Regions from separate parts of the Streptomyces sp. NPDC005931 genome, predicted to be linked through region 1. Evidence: riboswitches for the same ligand, from Rfam matches in the RefSeq annotation. Region 1 holds a riboswitch; each other region holds the start of a gene.

Region 1 (4,233 bases):
ATCCGGGCCTCCGACCACGGCGAACACCTCACCGAGAACGAGGCCGCCGCCATGGCGTTCATCCTGCTGTTCGCCGGTTTCGAGACCACGGTCAACCTCATCGGCAACGGCACCTACGCCCTCCTCACCCACCCCTACCAGCGGCGTCGCCTCCAGGACTCGCTGGCCGCCGGTGAGCGCGGGCTACTGGAGACCGGGGTGGAGGAACTGCTGCGCTACGACGGCCCGGTGGAGCTCGCGACATGGCGGTTCGCCACCGAGCCGGTCACCATCGGCGGGCAGCGGATCGCGGCCGGTGACCCCGTCCTCGTGGTGCTCGCCGCCGCGGACCGCGATCCGGAGCGGTTCGCCGATCCCGACGTGCTCGACCTCGGGCGCCGCGACAACCAGCACCTGGGGTACGGGCACGGCATCCACTACTGCCTGGGCGCGCCGCTGGCCCGGCTGGAGGGCCGGACGGCGCTCGCCACGCTGCTGGCCCGGCTGCCGGACCTGCGTCTCGCGGTGGATCCGGCCGAACTGCGGTGGCGCGGGGGGCTCATCATGCGCGGACTGCGCACCCTGCCGGTGGAGTTCACGCCCCCACGGCACTGACCAGCGGTTTCTCGTGCGGGTCGGGCCCCGTTGGGGTCTCCTGCGGGACCAGCGCAAACATGACACACTTTCAACTATGTGATCTTCACGTGATACGCGCGGCATGAACTTGTGACAACTGATCGTCTGCCGATACGTTCACCCATCAGCGCGGCGCCCCAGCTCCACACGCCGCGCCGACAACTGCTGTCGTGCGAAAGGTCTCCGCATGCTCTCCGGGAACGGTCGGCACCGTCGCCCCCGCCAGGCTCCGGCTCTCCTCCTCGCGGCCGGAGTCACCGGCTCCGCCATCGCGATCCCGCTCCTCGGGGCAGGCAGCGCGAGCGCCGCCGACGGCGCGACATGGGACCGGGTCGCGGAGTGCGAGTCCGGCGGCTCCTGGAGCCAGAACAGCGGCAACGGCTACTACGGCGGACTGCAGATGACCCAGGACGCCTGGGAGAACTACGGCGGCCTCGACTACGCGCCGAGCGCCGACCAGGCCAGCCGCGGGCAGCAGATAGCCGTCGCCGAGAGAATCCTCGCCGACCAGGGAGTCGGCGCCTGGCGGACCTGCGGTCTGCTCGCGGGCCTGGACAAGGACTCGGCGTCGGCCGACATCGACACGGGCGTGGCCGAGGACTCGGGCGCGTCCGCGTCACCCGACGCCCGTGACTCCGCCGACTCCACCGACCCCTCCGACCGGTATGTGCCCGGCTCCTCGGGATCGCAGGGGCCGTCCGCCTCCCCGTCCTCGTCGCCGTCGTCCTCCCCCTCTTCCTCCGACGTGTCGTCGGACGAGGAGAACGAGGGCGCCACTACGGACGATTCGACCAAGTCGGACAAGTCCGAAGGTGAGGACGCGGGGTCCGATGCCTCTCCTGCCGCCACAGACGTCCCCGAAAGTGACGAGTCGGACAAGTCCGGCCGGAGTGACGATTCTTCCGCGCTCACCGACACCGGAACGAACGGCACCGGCCGTCACCGCGGCGCGAGTGCCGAGGAGGACGAGGAGCAGGACCGTGCGGCCGCGTCCTCCGGACGGCACGCCTCGCGCGGCACCGACACCTCCCGCGACGCCGCCGACGGCTCCTACACCGTGCGCCCCGGTGACAGTCTCTCGGGTATCGCCGACTCCCTTGAGCTCGGCGGCGGATGGCGTGCGCTCTACGCGGAGAACCAGCAGGCCGTCGGTGCCGACCCGGACCTCATCCTTCCCGGTCAGGAGCTCGAGGTCGGGGTCGAACCGGTCGAAAAGTGACGCGCGAAAAGGCGCGGGAATGACGGCAGTTGGCGTCACGATTCGCCCCGAATGCCCGAATTAAACGTGGTGAGAGATAGGTCTCAGAAGCCCTGATCGTCTTTGAAATCTCGCCGATCCCGTGCCTACGGTCGTGACCGCTCGCCACCGCGAGCCCCGGCTGCCGCCACGCCGAATCCTGCCAGTGGCAGCACGGGAACAGTCGTCGCGCAAGCGCCGCAGGCAGGAGCGGGGGACCCAAGGTAAGTGCCGGTTCCGGGCAGTTGATGCCGGAATCGGCTCGGGGTGAAGCCGCGTCTCGTGAGGGGCGCGGCCGGGCAACTCAACCGGCCCGAACCCGACAGCTCACCTCGTAGGCGTCGGTGAGGGGATCCATCCATGCTGTTTTCCGGCAAGGGCAAGCACCGTCGTCCGTCCAAGGCCACTCGCGCCATCGCCGTCGTCGGCGTCACCGGCGCCGCCGTCGCCGCCCCGCTGATGGCGGCCGGCACCGCCTCCGCCGCCACCGCCGCCGAGTGGGACGCCGTCGCCCAGTGCGAGTCCGGCGGCAACTGGTCCATCAACACCGGCAACGGCTACTACGGCGGTCTCCAGTTCTCCGCCTCCACCTGGGCCGCGTACGGCGGCACGGCGTACGCCGCCACCGCCGACCAGGCCGGCAAGGCCCAGCAGATCGCGATCGCCGAGAAGGTCCTCGCGGGTCAGGGCAAGGGCGCCTGGCCGGTCTGCGGCAAGAACCTGTCCAGCACCCCGTACAGCGGCGGCGCCTCCACCCAGACGCAGAGCGGCGGCTCCGCGCAGAGCCAGAGCACCGGCTCCACCGAGACCCGCCAGACCGAGCAGAAGGCCTCCCGCTCCACCGAGCGTCCGGCCGCCAAGAAGACCGTCACCACCCCGACCGGCAAGAAGGTCAAGAAGGGCGACGGCGAGTACAAGGTGGTCAAGGGCGACACGCTCAGCACCATCGCCAAGGAGCAGGGCGTCAAGGGCGGCTGGGCCAAGCTGTTCGAGCTCAACGACGACATCGTCGAGGACGCCGACCTGATCTACCCGGGCCAGCAGCTGCACCTGAAGTAAGGAAGCGGCCGCAGGTCCCGCCCCCGGGCCCGCGAGTCCCCCTCCCGGACCGCGAGTCCCGGCCCCGTCCCCACGGGCTCCCCGCCCCGGCGCGTGTTCCCCCGTACGCGCCGGGGCGGGGCTTTTCGCGTCACGGGCCCCATCGGATTCGGATGGGTTTCCGGAAACGGTCTTTGTTCCGTTCGGAAACAATTTACTCTCGGTTCTGTCCACGGGACGGTCGGCCGCTGGCCGATCGCCCGGAGCCGGTTAGGCTCGGACTCGCAGGATCCACCGCGGTCCCGCTCACCCGCGTCACATCCAAGAAGGAGATGCTCGTGCCGTCCATCGACGTCGTCGTAGCCCGGGAAATCCTGGACTCCCGAGGCAACCCCACGGTCGAGGTCGAGGTCGGCCTCGACGACGGCAGCACGGGTCGTGCCGCCGTCCCGTCCGGCGCCTCCACCGGCGCCTTCGAGGCCATCGAACTCCGCGACGGCGACTCCAACCGCTACCTCGGCAAGGGCGTCGAGAAGGCGGTCCTCGCCGTCATCGAGCAGATCGGCCCGGAGCTGGTCGGCTACGACGCCACCGAGCAGCGCCTGATCGACCAGGCGATGTTCGACCTGGACGCCACCGACAACAAGGGCTCGCTCGGCGCCAACGCCATCCTCGGCGTCTCCCTCGCCGTCGCCCACGCCGCCTCCGAGGCCAGCGACCTGCCGCTGTTCCGCTACCTGGGCGGCCCCAACGCGCACCTGCTGCCGGTGCCGATGATGAACATCCTGAACGGCGGCTCGCACGCCGACTCCAACGTGGACATCCAGGAGTTCATGATCGCCCCCATCGGCGCGGAGTCCTTCTCCGAGGCCCTGCGCTGGGGCGCCGAGGTCTACCACACCCTGAAGAAGGTCCTGAAGAGCAAGGGCCTGGCCACCGGCCTCGGCGACGAGGGCGGCTTCGCCCCGAACCTCGGCTCCAACCGCGAGGCCCTCGACCTCATCCTCGAGGCCATCAAGGAGGCCGGCTACACTCCCGGCGAGCAGATCGCCCTCGCCCTCGACGTCGCCGCCTCCGAGTTCTACAAGGACGGCTCCTACGTCTTCGAGGGCAAGGAGCGCTCCGCCGCCGAGATGACCGAGTACTACGCCGAGCTCGTCGACGCGTACCCGCTGGTCTCCATCGAGGACCCGCTGTTCGAGGACGACTGGGAGGGCTGGAAGACCATCACCGCCAAGCTCGGTGACAAGGTCCAGCTCGTCGGCGACGACCTGTTCGTCACCAACCCCGAGCGCCTGGCCCGAGGCATCGAGGAGGGCGCCGCCAACGCGCTGCTCGTCAAG
Region 2 (4,233 bases), on a different contig from region 1:
GTCTTCGCGGCCTTCGTCTACCTGCTGTTCGAGGTGGGCGCCAAGTAGCCGGCTCTCCGGTCAGTCGAGCAGGCGCTCGCGCAGCCGCTCCCGGGTCTCGGGGGTCACGCCGAGCGCCGTCTCCAGATAGGGGTCCACGCCGCCCCAGGTCTCCTCGATGGTCTCGAGGGCGGCCGACAGGTACTCGGCCCGGGCGTCGAACAGGGGGCTGAGCAGTTCCATCACCTCGGGGGAGTAGGCCGAGGCGGACGTGCTGCTGCGGTGCACCTTGTAGCGTCGGTGCCGGGCGTTGGACTTGAGGTAGTCGTCGAAGATCGCGTCGCGCTCCACGCCGAGGGCGAGCAGCGTGACGGCCACCGACAGCCCCGCGCGGTCCTTGCCGGCCGCGCAGTGCATCAGCACCGGAACGCCGTCGTCGGCGAGCGAGTGCAGCACGCGGGAGTGCTCGGCGGTGCGCTGCCTGATGGTGATGCGGTAGGAGTTGATCATCCGGTCGGCGGCCTTGCCGTCCGCGAGGATCGAGCGGAGCTGGTCCAGGTTGCCGTCGCGGACCATCTTCCAGAACTCGGCACCATCGGCCGGGTCGCTCAGCGGCAGGTTCACGTTGCGCACGCCCGGCAGCTCCACGTCCGGGCCCTCGAGCCTCTGGTCGGCGGCGTTGCGGAAGTCGAAGACCGTGTGCAGTCCCAGGGAGGACAGGAACGCGGCGTCCTCGGGGGTCGCGTGGGCGAGGTGCCCGCTGCGGAACAGCACCCCGTGCCGCACCCGCCGACCGTCCACGGTCGGCAGTCCGCCCACGTCGCGGAAGTTGCGCACTCCGGCCAGCTCGGGTTCGGTCGACGGGATTTGCTGCGTCACGTAGGGCTCCTCCCACTCGGCGCCGCCGGCGCGGCTCGGTCGGCGGACGTCCCTCGACGATACGACATGGCTGCCGGAGGCAATGAGTCCTCCACGGGCAGGTCCTGGCGCCCGCGCACCCTTTCATGATGTCGAGGTCTGCTCGTCCTGTTCGATTTCGTGGAGGTCGGGTGTGGCGGCGGCCCAGCCGCGGCAGCGCGTGCTCACCGAGCGGGGCGCCACGACGGGCGTCGAGCCGTTGGTAATCGACGACGGCTGGTTCGGGGTGCGCACCGGCGACCGTCCGCCCCCGGCCGCCCGCCGCGCCGTCGAGGACTTCGAGACGACCGGGCACCCGGCCGAGACCGCGTCCGCCGCCACTTCCCCCGGTCCCCGGTCCGAAGCCGCTCCCGGACGATGCGCACGGCCTCGGGATGCGGTTCGGCACCGGGTCGGGCCGAAGACGGCCGGCCCGGCCCCGACGCGACCTCTACCGCGTGCCCCCGGACTACGTGCAGTGCCGGCCGGGGCGAAAGTGGGCGGAATTCGCAATCGGTACGTCCTCGCCCCGACCCGCGACGGCGTCCGGGCGTGCCTGGGGGAGTGGCTCGACGGACTGCATGCGCCCTCGTCCGCCTCCAGGACCCGCGCCACGGCGCACCGTGCCCCGTGCTCGGGTTGCGCGGCCTCGATCCGACGGCCGTGTGTGAATGCCGCGAAACGGGCGAAACCCACGGAGGCGCCGTGCTGTCGCAGCAGGGTCTGCGCATCGGCCTGCGCGGGGATCCGGGTGCGGCCGTGGTGCGGCTGCGGACGTCTGTGATCTGGCGAATGAGGCGTTCTGTCCGTTTAGGGGGCTTCGCCATAACGTGCCCCGATAGAAAGGGAGATGGGGTAGGGGTGCGTGAGCATCGTCATATTCGTGACGGTGTGTTGTCATCATGCTCACGTAATTGCAGTGAATTTCAAGGACGTTCGCGGCTGATCGGAAATGCGGATCGACGCTCGGTGACGGCATTCGCGACTGTCGATCACGGAAAAACGCCTTCGCCTGGAACCTCTCGCTTGTCCGTTTGCGTCGTGGTCGCTTACGTTCGCCACCGATCCGAGCGGACGCCCAATCCTGCCGCCGCTCGGAGCCCGCACACCACTGACCCGTGTACGGCAGGAGCGGGGGACCCACAGGTACGACTGCCTGTTCCGGTCTCCGGAACGGCTTGGGGTTAAGCCGCGTTTCGGCGCGGCCGGGCATCTCCAGCCCGCACCCGACAGCTCACCTCGCAGGCGCCGGAGAGGAATTCGTCATGCCCGCCAAGGGTAAGCACCGCCGTACCAAGACACAGCGTTTCACCCGCTCCATCGCCGTCGCCGGAACCGGCGGCGCCGCGCTCGCCCTGCCGCTTCTCGGCGCCACCGGCGCCCAGGCCGCCCCGGCGCAGGCGGCCCCGGAAAAGGCCGTCCGGTCCCTTTCCGTCGCCCCCGAGAAGGGCGGAAAGAACTCCACCGAGAAGAACCGTGAAGCCCGCACGTACACCGTGCAGGCCGGCGACTACCTCGCCAGGATCGCCGACACCCAGGACGTCGAGGGCGGCTGGAAGAAGCTCTACGCGGACAACCGCGAGGCGGTCGGTGACAACCCGTCGCTCATCCACCCCGGTCTGAAGCTCACGATCGACGGCAAGGCCACCGCGCAGAGCGCCCCGAAGAAGTCCTCCTCCTCGGACAAGCCGGCCTCCACCGCGCCGAAGACCTCCACGAAGCCCTCCGCGCAGACCGCGCAGCAGTCCGCTCCGAAGGCCGCCGCTCCGAAGGCCGCCGCCCCGAAGGCCGCCGCTCCGAAGGCCGCCGCTCCGAAGGCGGCGGCCAACCAGGCCGCCACCACCTCCGGTTACAGCTCCCCGGTGCCCGGTGGCGGCGTCGGCACCGGCTACAAGGTGGCCGGCAGCATGTGGTCGAGCGGCTACCACACCGGCGTCGACTTCAGCGTCCCGACCGGCACCTCCCTGAAGGCCGTGGGCTCGGGCACCGTCGTCTCCGCGGGCTGGGCCGGCGCGTACGGCAACCAGGTCGTCATCAAGCTGAACGACGGCTACTACGCCCAGTACGCCCACCTGTCCTCGCTGTCCGTCTCCGCCGGCCAGACCGTGACCGGCGGCCAGCAGGTCGGCCTCTCCGGCTCGACGGGCAACTCGACCGGTCCGCACCTGCACTTCGAGATCCGCACCTCGCCGAGCTACGGCTCGGACGTGGACCCGGTCTCCTACCTCCGCTCGAAGGGCGTCGCCCTCGGCTGACCCCGGGAGAACCCGCCCGACACGCCGCCGAAGGCCGGACCCCGATGGTGAGGGTCCGGCCTTCGGCGTGCCCTCCAGGGCACGGCAGGCTCGGCAAGTGGCTTATCTCACCGCCCGTCAATCCCTTCCTACGTTCGCGTAGGTCACATTCGAGAGGGAATCATGGTCGGCCGTGGCAGACGATTCGAAGAGTGACAGCAAAGCAGTGATCGGGTCGTACGTGGCGGTGGGGGACAGCTTCACCGAGGGAGTGGGCGATCCCGGGCCCGACGGGGCGTTCGTCGGCTGGGCCGACCGGTTCGCCGTGCTTCTCGCCGACCGCCGGCCCGAAGGCGACTTCCGGTACACGAACCTGGCGGTGCGCGGCAAACTGCTCGACCAGATCGTGGCCGACCAGCTTCCGCGGGCCGTCGCACTCGCCCCCGACCTGGTCTCGTTCTGCGCGGGCGGCAACGACATCCTCCGGCCCGGCGGCGACCCGGACGAGGTGGCCGAGCGTTTCGAGCGGGCGGTCGCCGCGCTGACCGCCGCGGCCGGCACCGTCGTGGTGGCGACCGGCTTCGACACCCGTGACGTCCCCGTGCTCAAGCATCTGCGCGGCAAGATCGCCACGTACAACGGCCACGTCCGGGCCGTCGCCGACCGGTACGGCTGCCCCGTGCTCGACCTGTGGTCCCTGAAGAGCATCCAGGACCGCAGGGCCTGGGACGCCGACCGGCTGCACCTCTCGCCCGAGGGGCACACGCGTGTGGCGCTGCGCGCGGGCCAGGTCCTCGGCCTCGGCGTCCCGGCCGCCCCGGAACAGCCCTGGCCGCCGCTGCCGCCCCGCGGCACCCTCGAGATCCGGCGCGACGACGTCCACTGGGCACGGCAGTACCTGGTGCCGTGGATCGGACGCCGACTGCGCGGGGAGTCCTCCGGTGACCACGTCACCGCGAAGGGCGCGCTGTCCCCGCACGACATCAGGGAGCGGATCTCCTCCGTGGCGTGAGGGCCCCGTGGACGGGGGGCACGGGCCACGTCGACGGTGGTGGACGCGGCCCGCTCCCGGCCCGGCGGGCTCAGCGCGGCGGAGCGGTCAACACCTCACGTTCCAGGTTCA
Region 3 (4,233 bases), on a different contig from region 1:
GCCGAGCGGGCCTCCTCCGCGTAGCGCACGGTGTCCCGGCGGGCCTGCTCCAGCGCTGGGTGGGCGCGCAGCAGGCGCAGTGCCTCGGCGTGCCGCGCGTCGTCGGTGAGGTCGGAGTCGAGCAGCTCGCACAGGGCGAGGTCCTCGGCCAGCCCCAGCCGGGCCGCCCGCTCGCGCAGTCGCAGCACGGGCAGGGTGGCGATGCCCTCGCGCAGGTCGGTGCCCGGGGTCTTGCCGGACTCGTGGGAGTCGGAGGCGATGTCCAGGACGTCGTCGGCGAGCTGGAAGGCGACACCGAGCCGCTCACCGTACTGGGTGAGCACGTTCACCTGCGACTCGTCGGCACCGGACATCATCGCGCCGAAGCGGCAGGACACCGCGACCAGCGAGCCGGTCTTGCCACCGAGCACGTCCAGGTAGTGGTCGACCGGGTCCCGGCCGTCCTGCGGCCCCGCGGTCTCCAGGATCTGCCCGGTGACCAGCCGCTCGAACGCCTCGGCCTGCACCCGCACCGCCTCGGGTCCGAGGTCGGCCAGGATGTGCGAGGCCCGGGCGAAGAGGAAGTCGCCGGTGAGGACCGCGACGGAGTTGCCCCAGCGGGTGTTGGCGCTGGCCACCCCGCGCCGGACCGCGGCCTCGTCCATCACGTCGTCGTGGTACAGCGTGGCCAGGTGGGTCAGCTCCACGACCACGGCCGACGGCACGACACCGGGCGCATAGGGGTCGCCGAACTGGGCGGCGAGCATCACGAGCAGCGGGCGGAAGCGCTTGCCGCCGGCCCGCACCAGGTGCTGGGCGGCCTCCGTGATGAAGGGCACCTCGCTCTTGGTGGCCTCGAGCAGCCCCTCCTCGACAGCCGTCAATCCGGCCTGGACATCGGCTTCCAGAGCCTGGTCCCGCACGCTCAGCCCGAACGGCCCGACGACGGTCACGAGGGGTCTCCTGTCTGCTGGTGTCTACTGGCGATTACACGGTTTGTCGATAGGTCGCTGCCACCACTCGAGTCAGCGTATCCGGTCACGTTTCGATCACCGCCAGCGCCCGGGGTTACCGGCGGGACGGCATGGGATCAGGTGAGGGATCGAATCGGGAGTCATTTTGATCGTCTAATAACAACGGACATTCACCGACTTACCAGGACGTAGCAATCCACACCCCGGGACGCACCTCGCCCCACAGACCATCCTGCACGCCCCACTGTCCGATTTGCCGCAATTAGCAATTGAATTCCCCTTGGCGAAAGATGCCCCCAGGCCGCCCGGCCAGTGAAGTGAGTCACGCACCGCGCCGCCCACCCTCCCTCTCCACGCACCCCCTGGCGCCGTTGCACATACCCGAGTTGACCCTTGGCGAACGCAAAGGATCAAGCGTCGCAAAACGCCCACGGCAAGATCAACCGGCCTGATCTGTGACGCCCGCACTTGTTCCGGACATGTGCTCTCGCATACGTTCCCGGCCTGCCGGGTGGACGCCCAATCCTGCCGCCGCCCGCACCACCCAACGACGAACCCACGCACGGCAGGAGCGGGGGACCCAGGTAACTCGCCGTACCGGTCCACGCACGGAACGGCTAGGGGTGAAGCCATGCCCGCACGGGCACGGCCGGGCACTCTCCCGCCCGAACCCGACAGCTCACCTCGCAGGCGTAGGAGAGGAAACCGAACATGCCTGCAACCGGTCAGCCCCGCCGCTCCGGCCGCGCCCGACTCGCCCGCACCCTCGCCGTCGCCGGTACCGGCGCCGCCGTGCTCGTCCTGCCGCTGCTCGGCGCGACCACCGCGTCCGCGGCCACCACGACGCCCACCGCGGCCACCGCCGCGACCGTCTACCCGGACAACCTCGACGGCTGGATCCACGAGTCGCTGGCCGTCATGGCCCAGCACGGCATCCCCGGAAGCTACGACGCCATCCACCGCAACATCATGCGGGAGTCCTCCGGCAACCCCTACGCCATCAACCTCTGGGACTCCAACGCCGCCGCCGGCACCCCGTCGAAGGGCCTGCTCCAGGTCATCGACCCGACCTTCCAGGCGTACCACGTGCCCGGCACCGCCTTCGACCCGTACGACCCGGTCGCCAACATCACCGCGGCCTGCAACTACGCGGCCGCCCGCTACGGCTCCATCGACAACGTCTTCGGCGCCTACTGAGCGGCGGACCCGCCCCCGGAGACGGACCGGGGCCGGGCAACGGACCACGGGCCTAAGGGGCCGGCACGTGTTGGGGCACGTGCGGCCCGGCCCCGGACCGGGGGTCGTACTGGGCCGGCACGTGCGGCGGCATGTGCGGCCCGGCATCCCCGAACAGTCGCTCGAGGACGACGGCCACGCCGTCGTCCTCGTTCGTCGTGGTGACCTCGTCCGCCACCGCCTTCAGCTCGGGGTGGGCGTTCGCCATGGCGACACCGCGGGCCGCCCAGTCGAACATGGGGATGTCGTTGGGCATGTCGCCGAAGGCGACCGTCCGCTCCGGACCCACTCCCAGGTGCTCCGCGGCCAGCGCCAGCCCCGTCGCCTTGGTCACGCCGCACGGCTGGAGCTCCACCGTCCCCGGCCCCGACATGGTGACCGTCGCGAGCGAGCCCACCACCGTGCGCGCCGTCGCCGCCAACTCGTCGTCGGACAGGCCGTCGTGGCGCAGCAGCACCTTGCTGATCGGCCGCTCCCACAGATCGGCGCGCCGCCCGACCCGCACGGCGGGCAGGGTCGGGTGCGGCATCCGGTAGCCCGGCTCGATGAGCGTGAGCCCGTCGACCCCGTCCTGGTCGACCGCCGCGTGCACCTCCCCCACCTCGGCCTCGATCTTGCCGAGCGCGGTCTCCGCCAGTTCCCGGTCCAGCGTGACGGACCACAGCATGCGGTGCGCGCCGGCGTCGTACACCTGCGCGCCCTGTCCGCACACCGCGAGCCCCCTGCAGCCGAGGTCGTCCAGCAGCGGCCGCACCCGGGGCGCCGGGCGCCCCGTCACCACCAGGTGCCGGGCGCCGGCCCGCGCCGCTCGGGCGAGCGCGGCGAGGGACCGGTCGGAGAGGGTGTCGTCACCACGCAGGAGCGTGCCGTCCAGGTCGGTGGCGACGAGTGCGTATGCGGGGGGTGCGGCCATGATCAGAGAATACGGACAACCCACGGGTCCGACTCACCACCCGCCCGGGCCCGGACCCGGGCACGGGGGCGGCATCGCCGGGTACCGGCCGGTTGGGGGCGGGTCCACCGGTTGTGCACCGGTTGGCAACAACATGCTCCGCTACCTACCGTGCGGGCACTCCCGGGCGGTACCTTCCAAGTGTCCAGGGGGGACTTGATCGGGGGGTCAGGTGAGCAGTGGACGCATACGCGTGCTGAGGCCGGAGGAGCTCGGTGAGGGGGAGAAGGAGCGCTGGCGGGAGTTGCGCGCCGCCGCGGACGCCCCGCGCAACCCTTTCATGGAACCGGAGTTCACCGTCGCCGTCGGCCGGGTGCGGCCGCAGGCCCGGGTCGCGGTGGTGTACGAGGGCGGCGCCGAACCGGTCGGCTTCCTGCCGCACGAGCGGGGCGCGCTGGGACAGGGCCGGGCGATCGGGCTCGGCGTCTCGGACTGCCAGGGCGCGATCCTGCGGCCCGGCCTGACCGTGGAGGCCGGTGAACTGCTGCGGGCCTGCTCGGTGTCCAGCTTCGCCTTCGACAACCTGGAGGCGAGCCAGGAGCTGTTCGCCGCCCACGCGGCCGAGGAACACGCCACCTACGTCATCGACGTCGAGAAGGGCTACGAGACCTACGAGTCCGTGCTGCGCGCCCAGTCGCCGAAGTTCCTGAAGACCACGCTGGCCAAGGAGCGCAGGCTGGGCCGGCAGGCCGGCCCCGTGCGCTTCGTCTTCGACGAACGCGACCCGGCCGCGCTGCGCACGCTCATGGAGTGGAAGTCGGCGCAGTACCGCAGGACCGGGCGCCGCGACCGGTTCGCGCAGGAGTGGATCACCCGGCTCGTGGGCCGTCTCGCCGAGACCCGGGCCCCCGGGTGCACCGGCACGCTGTCGGTGCTCTACGCCGGCGAGCGCCCCGTCGCCGCGCACTTCGGGCTGCGCTCGGCCTCGGTGCTGGCCTGCTGGTTCCCGTCGTACGCACCGGAGTTCGCGAAGTACTCGCCGGGGCTCGTGCTGCATCTGCGGATGGCCGAGGCAGCGGCGGCCGAGGGCGTCGCCCTGCTCGACATGGGGCGCGGGCCCGCCGAGTACAAGGACTCGCTGAAGACCGGCGA
Region 4 (4,233 bases), on a different contig from region 1:
CCGGCCCCCGAGCGCGGGACGCTGGGCAACGGCCTGACCGTCCTGCGCTGCCACCGCCCCGGCCAGCAGGTCGTGGCCGTGGAGGTGCTGCTCGACGCACCCCTGGAGGCCGAACCGGCCGGCCTGGACGGCGTCGCCACGATCATGGCGCGGGCCTTCTCCGAAGGCACCGACAAGCACTCGGCCGAGGAGTTCGCCGCCGAGCTGGAGCGCTGCGGCGCCACCCTCGACGCGCACGCCGACCACCCCGGCGTACGCCTGAGCCTGGAGGTGCCGGCCTCGCGGCTCGCCAAGGGGCTCGGGCTGATCGCCGAGGCCCTCAGGGCACCCGCGTTCGCCGACAGCGAGGTCGAACGGCTCGTCCGCAACCGCCTCGACGAGATCCCGCACGAGCTGGCCAACCCCTCCCGCCGGGCCGCCAAGGAGCTCTCCAAGGAGCTGTTCCCGGCGGGTTCGCGCATGTCGCGCCCGCGCCAGGGCACCGAGGAGACGGTCACCGGCATTGACGCGGCGGCCGTACGAGCCTTCTACGAGAAGCACGTCCGCCCCGCCACCGCCACCGCCGTGGTCGTCGGCGACCTCACGGGCGTCGACCTGGACGCGCTGCTCGGCGACACGCTCGGCTCCTGGACCGGCTCCCCGGCCCGGTCGCGTCCCGTGCCGCCCGTCGTCGCCGACGACACCGGGAGGGTCGTGATCGTCGACCGCCCCGGCGCCGTCCAGACCCAGCTGTTGATCGGCCGCATCGGCCCGGACCGGCACGACCGCGTGTGGCCGGCCCAGGTGCTCGGCACCTACTGCCTCGGCGGCACCCTCACCTCCCGCCTGGACCGCGTCCTGCGCGAGGAGAAGGGCTACACCTACGGCGTGCGGTCGTTCGGGCAGGTGCTCCGGTCCGCCCCGGACGGCACCGGCGCGGCGATGCTCGCCATCAGCGGCTCCGTCGACACCCCGAACACCGGTCCCGCCCTGGAGGACCTGTGGACGGTGCTGCGCACGCTCGCCGCGGAGGGGCTCACCGACGCCGAGCGCGACGTCGCCGTGCAGAACCTCGTGGGCGTGGCGCCGCTCAAGTACGAGACCGCGGCGGCCGTCGCGAGCACCCTGGCCGACCAGGTCGAGCAGCACCTGCCCGACGACTACCAGGCGCAGCTGTACCGGCAGCTGGCCGCGACCGGCACCGTGGAGGCCACCGCGGCCGTCGTGAACGCCTTCCCGGTGGACCGCCTGGTGACCGTCCTGGTCGGTGACGCGGCGCAGATCAAGGAGCCCGTCGAGGCCCTCGGCATCGGCGAAGTCGGCGTGGTGTCGGCCGAGTAGACGGCGCGGCAGGCGCACGCGCGCCCGGAGCCCTGGTGACACGAAAGTCACCAGGGCTCCCTTATGCCCGGATTGGGGCGGAGGTTGCCTGTCTGACCTGTGGGATGCGCTACAAAAACCGGGATTCGTTTGAGGATTGAAAGTCGCCCCGTTTAGCGTCGTCCGGGCTGTTCGTCAGGCAGTGCGCCGCACCCGCGGCACCGGACAGTCATCGCCGAGTCCCCGTACGGCGCGAGCCAGGGGAGCCGGGGACCCATCGCAGTCCCTGGGGTGAATCGGACGCCCGCGCGTGCCGCGAGGGGGTCCGTAGGAGACCTTCCTGCTCCGAACCCGTCAGCTAACCCGGTAGGCGAGAGGGAAGGAAAGGACCAGCCTGTACATGGCGTTCACCCGCGCCACGGGGAAGCACCGTCGTCCCAGCCGGATGCAGCGCGGCACCGCCCGCGCGGCGGGCGTCGCGGCCCTCACCACCACCGGCGTCATCGGATCCTTCACGGCCCCGGCGCTCGCGGCCGAACCCGCCGCCGAGCAGACCGGACTCACCCCCGTCGTCACCATCGGCGACGACGTCGCCGCCCAGATCGACGCCCAGGCGACCGCCCAGCAGGAGGCCGCCGAGGCGGCCGCCGCCCGCCGGGCCGCCGAGGAGGCCGCCCGCGAGGAGGCGGTCGCGGCCGCCAAGAAGGCCCGCGAGGACCGCGAGCGCGCCGCCCGCGAGGCCGAGCGTAAGCGCCTCAACACCTTCGTCTCCCCGATCCCCGGCTCCTACGTCTCGACCGGCTACAAGAGCGGCGGCGCCGTCTGGTCCTCCGGCAGCCACACCGGTGTCGACTTCCACGCCGCCGGCGGCACTCCCGTGCAGTCGGTCGGCATGGGCACCGTCGTCGAGGCCGGCTGGGGCGGCGCCTACGGCAACCAGGTCGTCATCAGGATGCACGACGGCACCTACACCCAGTACGGCCACCTGTCGTCCATCAGCGTCTCGGTCGGCCAGCAGGTCACCCCGGGCCAGCGGATCGGCCTCTCCGGTGCCACCGGCAACGTCACGGGAGCCCACCTGCACTTCGAGGCCCGCACGACCGCCGAGTACGGCTCCGACATCGACCCGGTCGCGTACCTGCGCACGCACGGCGTGAAGCTCTGACGCGACGCGCGCCCCCGCCCCACCTGCACGAAAGCCCCGGCCCCCGAGCCGGGGCTTTCGCCGTTTTCGAAGGAGTGGTTGTCCAAAAGATTCGCATGGAATCCGGCCCGCCGTCGGAATTTCCGGTCGATTGCAATAGAGTCACGGAACACACGTCCATCGTCGACGTTTCACGGGGATTAAGCCGGAGGTTCGTCATGCGTGTTCCCGCGCACTCGGTGTGCACGGCGATCCGGGACGACATCGTCGCGGGTGTCTACGAGCGCGGTGGCCGGCTCACCGAGGAACTCCTCGCCCGCCGCTACGGCGTCTCGCGCGTGCCCGTCAGGGAGGCCCTGCGCACCCTGGAGGCCGAGGGGTTCGTGGTGACCCGGCGGCACGCGGGCGCGTGCGTGGCCGAACCCACCGAGCAGGAGGCCGCCGACCTGCTGGAGATGCGCCTGCTGCTGGAGCCGCTCGGGGCCTCCCGTGCGGCGCAACGCCGTACCGAGGCCCATCTGAAGGTGTTGCGCGGCCTGGTGCGGCTGGGCCAGGAGCGCGCCCGCCGGGGCAGCAGCGACGACCTGCGCTCCCTGGGCGGATGGTTCCACGAGACGCTCGCCCAGGCCGCCGGCAGCCCGGCGCTGACGTCGATGCTGACGCAGTTGCGGCACAAGATCGCCTGGATGTACGCGGTGGAGGGGCCGTCCGACCCGGTGGAGTCCTGGGCGGAGCACGGCGCGATCGTGGACGCCGTGGCACGTGGCGACGGCGAGCGGGCGCGGGCCCTGACGGCGCTGCACACCGAGCGCCGGACCGGGGCGCACCGCCTCCGCTTCGGCCCCGGCCCGGACCGCGCGGAGCGTGTGAGGAACTCGCAACATCCCGTAAACACGCCGAGCCTGCGGCATTAACAAAAGGGCCGTATACAAAGAAGGGTCATTCGGTGGGGCGGTATTTCTGCTGCCCGTTTTCACGTGCTCGCGGAAATTGAAAGCCGCCTCCGGGTGAGGTGCCTTTGGATGCCGCTGGTGAATCCGGTGCGGCATGCACCCACGTGCAGAGCGACAGGAAAAGGGCGGAGCCGCGCCACCCGAGGGTCGGCGCCGCTCCGCCCCTTGCCGCAGGGGCTCAGACGGTCTCGGGAAGCTCCTCGAGCCCCTGGGAGACCAGCGTTGCCAGACGGTCCAGGGCGGCGTCCGCGCCCTCGGCGTCGGAAGCGAGCACGATCTCCTCGCCGCCCTGGGCACCCAGGCCCAGGACGGCCAGCATGGACGCCGCGTTGACGGGGGTGCCCCCGGCCTTGGCGATGGTCACCGGGACGCCTGTGGCCGTGGCGGCCCGGACGAAGATGGAGGCGGGACGGGCGTGGAGACCCTCGGCCCAGCCGACGTTGACGCGGCGCTCAGCCATGTGTTGCTGCCCTTCAGGTGTTCAGGGTTGTCTAGACCAGTTTCCCATATCGTCGAGCATGCCCGGAGCGGGGCGTCGCTCCCTCACCGGGGTGGTTCCGGACCGCGGCCTCGGCCCGGTTCTGTGTCCTCCACAGACTGCCTCGCGCCGTTGTCGGACGCGACCCGTACTCTGGGGCCCATGCAGACCTCGTCGGACCGGCACGAGTACCCCGCCCACTGGGAAGCCGACGTGGTGCTGCGCGACGGCGGCACCGCACGCGTCCGCCCCATCACCGTCGATGACGCCGAGCGCCTGGTCAGCTTCTACGAGCAGGTGTCGGACGAGTCGAAGTACTACCGCTTCTTCGCGCCCTATCCGCGTCTGTCCGCGAAGGA

Evidence for each region. Region 1 has a riboswitch for cyclic di-AMP ahead of ACFYOV_RS25585 (transglycosylase family protein). Riboswitches for the same ligand answer to the same signal wherever they lie in the genome.
Region 2: it holds a riboswitch for cyclic di-AMP, as region 1 does, so the genes downstream of both, ACFYOV_RS33030 (peptidoglycan DD-metalloendopeptidase family protein) here and ACFYOV_RS25585 (transglycosylase family protein) in region 1, are expected to answer to the same signal.
Region 3: it holds a riboswitch for cyclic di-AMP, as region 1 does, so the genes downstream of both, ACFYOV_RS11730 (transglycosylase SLT domain-containing protein) here and ACFYOV_RS25585 (transglycosylase family protein) in region 1, are expected to answer to the same signal.
Region 4: it holds a riboswitch for cyclic di-AMP, as region 1 does, so the genes downstream of both, ACFYOV_RS08130 (M23 family metallopeptidase) here and ACFYOV_RS25585 (transglycosylase family protein) in region 1, are expected to answer to the same signal.

The regions. Positions count from the first base shown of each region.
Region 1 covers NZ_JBIAIG010000012.1:132,506-136,738, forward strand. Annotated here, with positions in the region: gene ACFYOV_RS25575 (cytochrome P450) at 1-594, shown strand, start outside; gene ACFYOV_RS25580 (transglycosylase family protein) at 803-1,834, shown strand; cyclic di-AMP (ydaO/yuaA leader) riboswitch at 2,039-2,208, shown strand; gene ACFYOV_RS25585 (transglycosylase family protein) at 2,213-2,911, shown strand; gene eno (phosphopyruvate hydratase) at 3,229-4,233, shown strand, end outside.
Region 2 covers NZ_JBIAIG010000029.1:4,388-8,620, forward strand. Annotated here, with positions in the region: gene ACFYOV_RS33015 (DUF6126 family protein) at 1-48, shown strand, start outside; gene ACFYOV_RS33020 (tyrosine-protein phosphatase) at 61-858, opposite strand; partial or broken gene ACFYOV_RS33025 (GH36 C-terminal domain-containing protein) at 1,255-1,635, shown strand; cyclic di-AMP (ydaO/yuaA leader) riboswitch at 1,976-2,137, shown strand; gene ACFYOV_RS33030 (peptidoglycan DD-metalloendopeptidase family protein) at 2,142-3,131, shown strand; gene ACFYOV_RS33035 (SGNH/GDSL hydrolase family protein) at 3,337-4,122, shown strand; gene ACFYOV_RS33040 (TetR/AcrR family transcriptional regulator) at 4,193-4,233, opposite strand, start outside.
Region 3 covers NZ_JBIAIG010000004.1:147,780-152,012, reverse strand. Annotated here, with positions in the region: gene ACFYOV_RS11735 (polyprenyl synthetase family protein) at 1-932, opposite strand, end outside; cyclic di-AMP (ydaO/yuaA leader) riboswitch at 1,492-1,659, shown strand; gene ACFYOV_RS11730 (transglycosylase SLT domain-containing protein) at 1,665-2,150, shown strand; gene ACFYOV_RS11725 (HAD family hydrolase) at 2,203-3,102, opposite strand; gene ACFYOV_RS11720 (GNAT family N-acetyltransferase) at 3,335-4,233, shown strand, end outside.
Region 4 covers NZ_JBIAIG010000003.1:106,729-110,961, forward strand. Annotated here, with positions in the region: gene ACFYOV_RS08125 (M16 family metallopeptidase) at 1-1,320, shown strand, start outside; cyclic di-AMP (ydaO/yuaA leader) riboswitch at 1,523-1,687, shown strand; gene ACFYOV_RS08130 (M23 family metallopeptidase) at 1,700-2,464, shown strand; gene ACFYOV_RS08135 (GntR family transcriptional regulator) at 2,662-3,357, shown strand; gene ACFYOV_RS08140 (HPr family phosphocarrier protein) at 3,575-3,856, opposite strand; gene ACFYOV_RS08145 (GNAT family N-acetyltransferase) at 4,037-4,233, shown strand, end outside.